DNA from 3 places in the Paenibacillus sp. B46(2026) genome. Region 1 is predicted to be linked to each of the others. Evidence: riboswitches for the same ligand, from Rfam matches in the RefSeq annotation. Region 1 holds a riboswitch; each other region holds the start of a gene.
What was found. A riboswitch is a leader RNA that binds a small molecule or an ion and turns the genes downstream of it on or off. The one in region 1 is predicted to bind cyclic di-AMP.

Region 2: linked by a shared signal. The riboswitch ahead of AC1S8V_RS10525 (C40 family peptidase) and the one ahead of AC1S8V_RS07215 (hypothetical protein) in region 1 are both predicted to bind cyclic di-AMP.
Region 3: linked by a shared signal. The riboswitch ahead of AC1S8V_RS00525 (C40 family peptidase) and the one ahead of AC1S8V_RS07215 (hypothetical protein) in region 1 are both predicted to bind cyclic di-AMP.

What each region holds. Positions count from the first base shown of each region.
Region 1 covers NZ_CM165907.1:1,616,385-1,618,589, forward strand. The annotation lists gene AC1S8V_RS07210 (glutathione peroxidase) at 1-431, opposite strand, end outside; cyclic di-AMP (ydaO/yuaA leader) riboswitch at 793-968, shown strand; gene AC1S8V_RS07215 (hypothetical protein) at 1,084-1,482, shown strand; gene AC1S8V_RS07220 (HAD family hydrolase) at 1,861-2,205, shown strand, end outside.
Region 2 covers NZ_CM165907.1:2,279,805-2,282,009, forward strand. The annotation lists gene AC1S8V_RS10520 (hypothetical protein) at 1-496, opposite strand, end outside; gene AC1S8V_RS10525 (C40 family peptidase) at 621-1,085, opposite strand; cyclic di-AMP (ydaO/yuaA leader) riboswitch at 1,091-1,222, opposite strand; gene pelA (pectate lyase) at 1,655-2,205, shown strand, end outside.
Region 3 covers NZ_CM165907.1:109,385-111,589, reverse strand. The annotation lists gene AC1S8V_RS00530 (hypothetical protein) at 1-817, shown strand, start outside; cyclic di-AMP (ydaO/yuaA leader) riboswitch at 1,072-1,209, shown strand; gene AC1S8V_RS00525 (C40 family peptidase) at 1,213-1,683, shown strand; gene AC1S8V_RS00520 (GNAT family N-acetyltransferase) at 2,039-2,205, shown strand, end outside.

The sequences.
Region 1 (2,205 bases):
GTTTTGGGAGCATAACGTTTAAGTACCTGTCCATTCTGATCCACAAGGAATTTGGTGAAATTCCATTTGATTGCTTTGGATCCGAGCAGGCCGGGTGCTTCTTTGCTAAGGTGCTGGAAGAGAGGGTGAGCGCTTGAGCCGTTCACATCAATTTTCTCGAACATGGGGAAGCTCACGCCATAATTCATCTGACAGAACTCGGCAATATCATCGGAAGAGCCTTTTTCCTGTGCAAACTGGTTGCTTGGAAAACCAAGGACTTCAAATGGTGCATCCTGGAACTTGTCTTGCAATTCTTGCAGACCTTTGAATTGAGGTGTAAGGCCGCATGAGCTTGCCGTATTCACAATTAGTAACACTTTGTCACGGTAGTCGGACATTTCAACTTCTTGACCGCGAAGGGTATTCACTTTGTAATCGTAGACTGTCATCTAAATCGCCTCCATTTATATCCTCTATTATATTGGTTACAATTAAATAATGCAAAACTAATGTGGTGTTAAAAGAATCAAAACAGGCAAGTTGTGCAGAATACGTGAATGAATTGCGATGTGATTTTCGTCAGAGTGAGAATTAGATAGATTTAAAGAGATGCATAGAGTATGATCTTGTTGTAAGCGTTATTATGGGTGGGTATTGGCAAAAATCTGCCGATTCGGTGATCTGTGCGGACTTTACACCGTCATGGCGCGGGTGTATGATTCATAACGTAATTTCAATTTAAACTAAATTGTACCTGAAAAACGAAACAAACGATAATATCGCTCGATCTTACCTTAAGGTATACGAACGATGTTTTAATCGCTGAGTTTCCATTCATTGATGAGTGGGAAACGGGGGAACCAACAGAATGCGCTGTCCAGGACAGTAGGCATTCATGGGGTGAATTTTCCGGTGACAGCCGGAAATAGGGCGACTCTCGCGCCCGAATCCGTCAGCTAACCTCGTAAGCGTTAAAGGGAGAGGCAACAAGCCGTACGCTGGTTCATGGCGTTTTCGCCATGAATTATTTAAGAAGCGTTCGGGAGGCCTTGGTCCCCCACGCTTCTTTTTTGTTGTCTTTTCACGCCAAGGGAGGAACGAATGATGGATACTGAGATGATCTTAGTGACTGCTCCGAATGAAGCAGGACGCAAATTTATCAAATTGCTGATGTACAAAAAAATGCCGTTTGCCGTTCTAACCAACAGTGCAGGGGAAGAGCGGAAACTCCGTAGAATCGGGGTAGAGCATGTTATTCGTATGAATACGGCTGCAGCTCAAAAATGGTTTTTGCCGCAGGGTAGCGTAGGAAACGTGTTTATTTTCGAGAACAGCCTGAATCTGACCTGTCGATATTTGCAGATCTGCCGTTCGTGGACATCGAAGTCCCTGTGCGTCATTACGGAGCAGAGTCATCCAAAGGGCATCTATCGAGGAATGGGTGCAGACCGGATTGTGTATTCACTTAATGGAGAAGTCGGCTTTCTCCTGAATGGTTAGTGCGCTAGCTTGTTAGCTTGTGATTGCTCCGGTGTAAGGGGCCTGTTATAATTGAACATATCAATAAACGGAAATTTGAGGAGACTCATGCGTGATGGTGAGTCTTCTTTTTTATGGTTTTAAAGGTAGTTCAAAAAGTCTGCTTTTGATTACGAAGGATGCCTAGCGGCATGATCAGCATCGAATATGAAATTCAGCCGAATAAGAATATGCTTACGAAGTATGTTTCCTTCGGAAACATTGTAGTTGCTCACGTAGTTTTCCCTACGCTCCGCTACTCCATTTCTAGCTTCATTCCATCTTCTCGGTACTGAAAACCAGACTTTTTGAACACGATTAGGATGAGGAATCGCCTGTGGCTTACAAGGAGGAATTGGCGTGCCGGATGTATGTGGATTAAAGTGGTTGTTTTTTGATGTTGGAGATACGTTGGTGGATGAATGGGAGCCGGTTGATGATATTATCGGACAGTTCGTCCGCGAGGCTTGTGCTTTGGGGTATCCGGTGAAGATTGAGGCGGTACGCGAACTGTTCGCGAACTGTTACCAGAAATATGAGCAATGGCCTATGAGAGTGGCGATTCGCACATTCATTGGAGACGAGAAGCACCAGAAACAGATTCAGGACAAACTGAAATTTCAAAAAGATCTTGAACATCCTTTTCCTTCAGCGGATTCGGTTCTTCAGCACTTGTCGAAGCATTATCGCATTGGCATTATTGCC
Region 2 (2,205 bases), 660 kb from region 1:
TAAGCTCTCCCAGAATTTCATCAGAATCCTGACTATTTAACATGCCAAAGTAATATGTGGCCTCGTACAACAAGAAGTCATCTAATGGATATTCATCTGCTGCATTTTCCATTTCCTCAAGGCGCTGGTCCATTATTTTGTATATCTCTTCTTTCCTTGTTTCTGTTGTGTTGGGGTTATTTAATTCCTCTGATAATTCCCTTCCTTCTTCCATCATTACCAGAATGCTATCATTGTCTAATAAATCAGTGAAAACGTATTTAGCATCTGCTTTCTTACCCAAGACTACAAGATTAGAATATTCGATACTTTTCTCATGTTCATTATGTACGTCCTCTTCATAGCCTGAGTTACCGTTCTTTTCTTCTGCTGAAATGACTTTGTCGATCTTGGTACCCCATGAAACATCTCTAAAATCTTTTTCGTTCTCACTACTGCATCCTAAACTACCTATTACTAAAATAGCAAAACTTAAAACAAACATTAACTTTTTCAATTGTTCTCCTCATCTCCTTTTATTTCCTAAAACATTTTACATTGTTTAAGAAAGCAGTTGAAGACAAAAAATGGTTAAACAAAAAAGGCATCCGGTTTATAACCGATGCCTTTTTGTATGTGAATTACATTTTACCCAACATTTTATCGTACATAAACTGTCCAGTTACCCGACGTGCTGTCACGTAACGATCATTGAAATAAGGATTGGACATCTTGGTGATGCTTACACCTTTACTGCTGGAAGCATGAGCGAATTGTCCGCCGCCGATATACACACCTGTATGTGAAATGCCTTTGCCCATCGTATTGAAGAACACCAGATCACCTGTGCGAATGTTACTTTTGGATACCGGAGTACCTGCTTTGGCTTGTTGCTGCGAAGTACGTGGCAATTCAATGCTGTATTTGTTGAAAAGATATCTCATAAACCCGGAACAGTCGAAGCCAGCCATAGTCGTGCCACCCCACTTGTAAGGTATACCAGTCATGTTGTTCACTAGAGAGTTAATACTGCTTGCCTCTGTGCTTGTTGCCCCGGATGTAAATAGTACAGCTGCTCCAAAAATGGAGATAATCAGTTTTTTCAAAATCAATGTTCTCCCTTCGATGCCTACGGAGTTAGCTAAGGGTTCGGTAGAAGGTTCCCTATATTTCCTATGTATAAGAATAATTCACCCAAAATGGTTCCCCCGTTTTCAAACATGAAACTCGGCAATGAATAATTAAGTTTTTGTAACTATTTGAAACTATATTGCATAAATGCGTAATTGTCAAACCCATTTAAAACCCTTCGTAATACCTCAATGTTAGCGGAATTACGGTTTTTATATGAAAGAAGGGATCAAGTTTGGGTATCATTCATGACAAAAACGTCATTATTGGTTCGTTAAAGGTGATTTTGGATAAATAAACAGGTTTGTCATGAGGTAAAAGGACTATTCCGTTATGTAGAATTTCAGAAATTATATTCATTAAGTTGCATATATTGACAAATATCGTTTTTTTGCATATTATCGTTGTATCCAATCCACATATTGGATGGAAATAGATTTTATTGTGTCATAAGTTCAAATAAAGGAGGTTTAGGGATTTGTATCATATGTAATGTAGAAGTGGGAGATTTATTAAAAAAACGAACATAGGAGAGTGTAATCCATTGAAAGCAAAAAAAATAGTTACTTTTGTACTGGCATGTACCATGGTGTTCTCAACAGTTGGGATGGCGGTTCTCCCTGTAGCAACGGTATCTGCTGCTGATGCATCAGGTACGACAGCAAGTATTTCCGATATTCTGAAGAACCAACTGCCAGATGGAGGTTGGAGAAAAGACTATAAACAATCGAGTGGGGAATGGGCGAAGTCTACGATCGATAACAAAGCTACATATTCAGAAATTAGAAGATTGGCGAAGGAATTCAAAAAGACTAATGATCCGCGATACTCCGCTGCTGCAATCAAAGGAATCAACTTTTTGATCAATATGCAGTATTCGAACGGCGGATGGCCTCAAGTCTACAAAAGCTCGGGATATCACAAGCACATTACTTACAATGATGATGCCATGATTAATGTAATGATCATGCTCGATGAAGTAGCGACGCGCAAAGGTGACTTCTCGTTTATCGACAGTACACTTGCTAACCGCAGTAAAAATTCAGTTGATAAAGGTGTGGAGGCGATTCTGAATACACAGGTCGTTTCAGGCGG
Region 3 (2,205 bases), 1.5 Mb from region 1:
GTTTCTCGTCCGTCAGCATATGTTCATTGCAGCTCTCTTATTTCTCTATCAACTTATATGGGGATATTTCCTCTACCGAATGGTTCAATCGGCGGTCATCCCACTGCTCCTGCGCTATCCTGACCCCGATGCCGGGGAGTTGAGTACGCTTTTATTCAAAATGGAAAGCCAACTTAACCTGTCCACCCATCCGGAGGTTCATCGTTATCTGTGGATCCTGGGGGCTATGCTGCTGGTTCGCATGTTGATCAGCCCCCTCATTCAGGCAGGACTGCTCTACTCGCTTCAGCACTATAATAGTACAGAAGAGCGCATTCCATTTGTCCGCGGAATCAAAAATCTGTGGAAACCGATGCTGCTGCTCCACACCATACGTACATTATTGATACTTCTGCCCGCCTACTGGCTCGTACCGAAGCTGTACTCAATTCTAATGGACGGATTTCATTCCCTTCAATTACTCTTGCCCGGCATACCTTATGTAGCTGCCTGGATCATATATGGCTGGGTTATCCATCACGTCCTGCTCTACATGCAGTTCGGTATTTCCGCACCGGAAGGAGAAGGCGGGGCTCACGGTACCCTCAAAGCACTCTGGATTGCACTACGTCATCTCATCACCGTGATTGGCATTGCACTGTTACTCGGCGGAATTCATCTGCTTATCTTCGGGGCATTCACTTCAGTCTCATGGTTACTAACAGGACTCACCGGACTTATACTACAACAGACGTATCCTCTTGCCAGATGTCTAATGAGCCTGTGGAAAATATGCGCCCATTTTCGCTTATGGCAGTCCAAAACATCCAAAGGTTAGAGCAGATAGTTTAAAAATTGTTACCATCGCATGTTAAACTCATGGCCTAATAAGTACTCATAAATAGGCAAACCTCAACCTTTCCCCGTCAAAGGTCGAGGTTTTTTTTGCTAAATTTGTTGCTAAACGTTGCCAAACTGGTACTCCTCTGTTACAATAATCCCAGTGAGTTTTTAGTAACAACTTTGTAATCTTTACATTCATATTTGTAACTACTTAAAATTAAATCGTCATTTCTTGATTTCGCAGGTGCATAACTAGCATAGCCAAATTCCTGGCACCTGGGAAGCGGGGGAACCAGTTATGGGTGAATTGATCTTGCTACAGAGGGATCATAGGGGACCTTCAACCGAATCCTTAAGCTAACCTCGCAGGCATTGGAAGGGGAATATCTCTTGTTCAAGAAGAAATTAACCGCAGCTGTACTTAGCATCACATTCGCTTTATCACTTGGTGCAGGTAGCGCATTCGCAGATTCAAAGATGGACACAGTAATTGATTCAGCAATGGGAACTACATACAAAAGTGGGGGAACAACGCTTAACGGCTTTGACTGCTCCGGATTTACACGGTATGTATTCGACAAGTTGGGTATTGATTTGGCACGCCAATCCAGTTCCCAATTCGACATGGGCGATTCCGTATCCCGCATGGAAATGAGAGCTGGCGATCTGGTGTTCTTTAATACAACAGGCAAAGGCGTATCCCATGTAGGAATCTTTGTAGGGGATGGAAAGTTCGCACACTCCTCTTCTTCCAAAGGTGTTACGATCAGTGCATTGAGTGAAAACTACTGGGCCAATCGTTATGTTGGCGCTAAACGGATTATGAGCACGGACGCATATGAATCACTGGCCCTTGACTAGGGACAAGCTGAGCAACATAATGCTGTAACCATTAACCATACTGGAACGAAATAAGAAGCACAACAGAACCGCCCGGTACATTCTCCGCAGGAATGTATCCGGCGGTTTTTTTGTGCTTCTTTCCCTGTTCACGTTGCAAGTAACACACAAGGCATATCCTGCGACATCAACAGCTTTACTTTGCGTTCGTTTGTCCGTGCCCTTATGATGTTTTTACCCATCCCGTTATAATATAAACGGAATTACTGGAACTTTTGTTTCATTTTTTTTCTTGGGAAGGAAGACTTGCTAAATGAACATCTCTTTTGTAGAGTGGACAAAGAGTTCTGTTTCAAGGAAAGGAGCATGCAGGTGTATGAAGGAAACCCCTGTGACGTTTCACGTTGTACCCATGCGAGAAGAACATGCGGAGCTTATCTGCAGTTGGCAGTATGATCCGCCTTACAATATCTACAGTTGGCTCCCCTGGGAGCAGATGAAAGCTCTGGAAGTGGAATTCGGAGATTCACAGCTGCGGCAGGA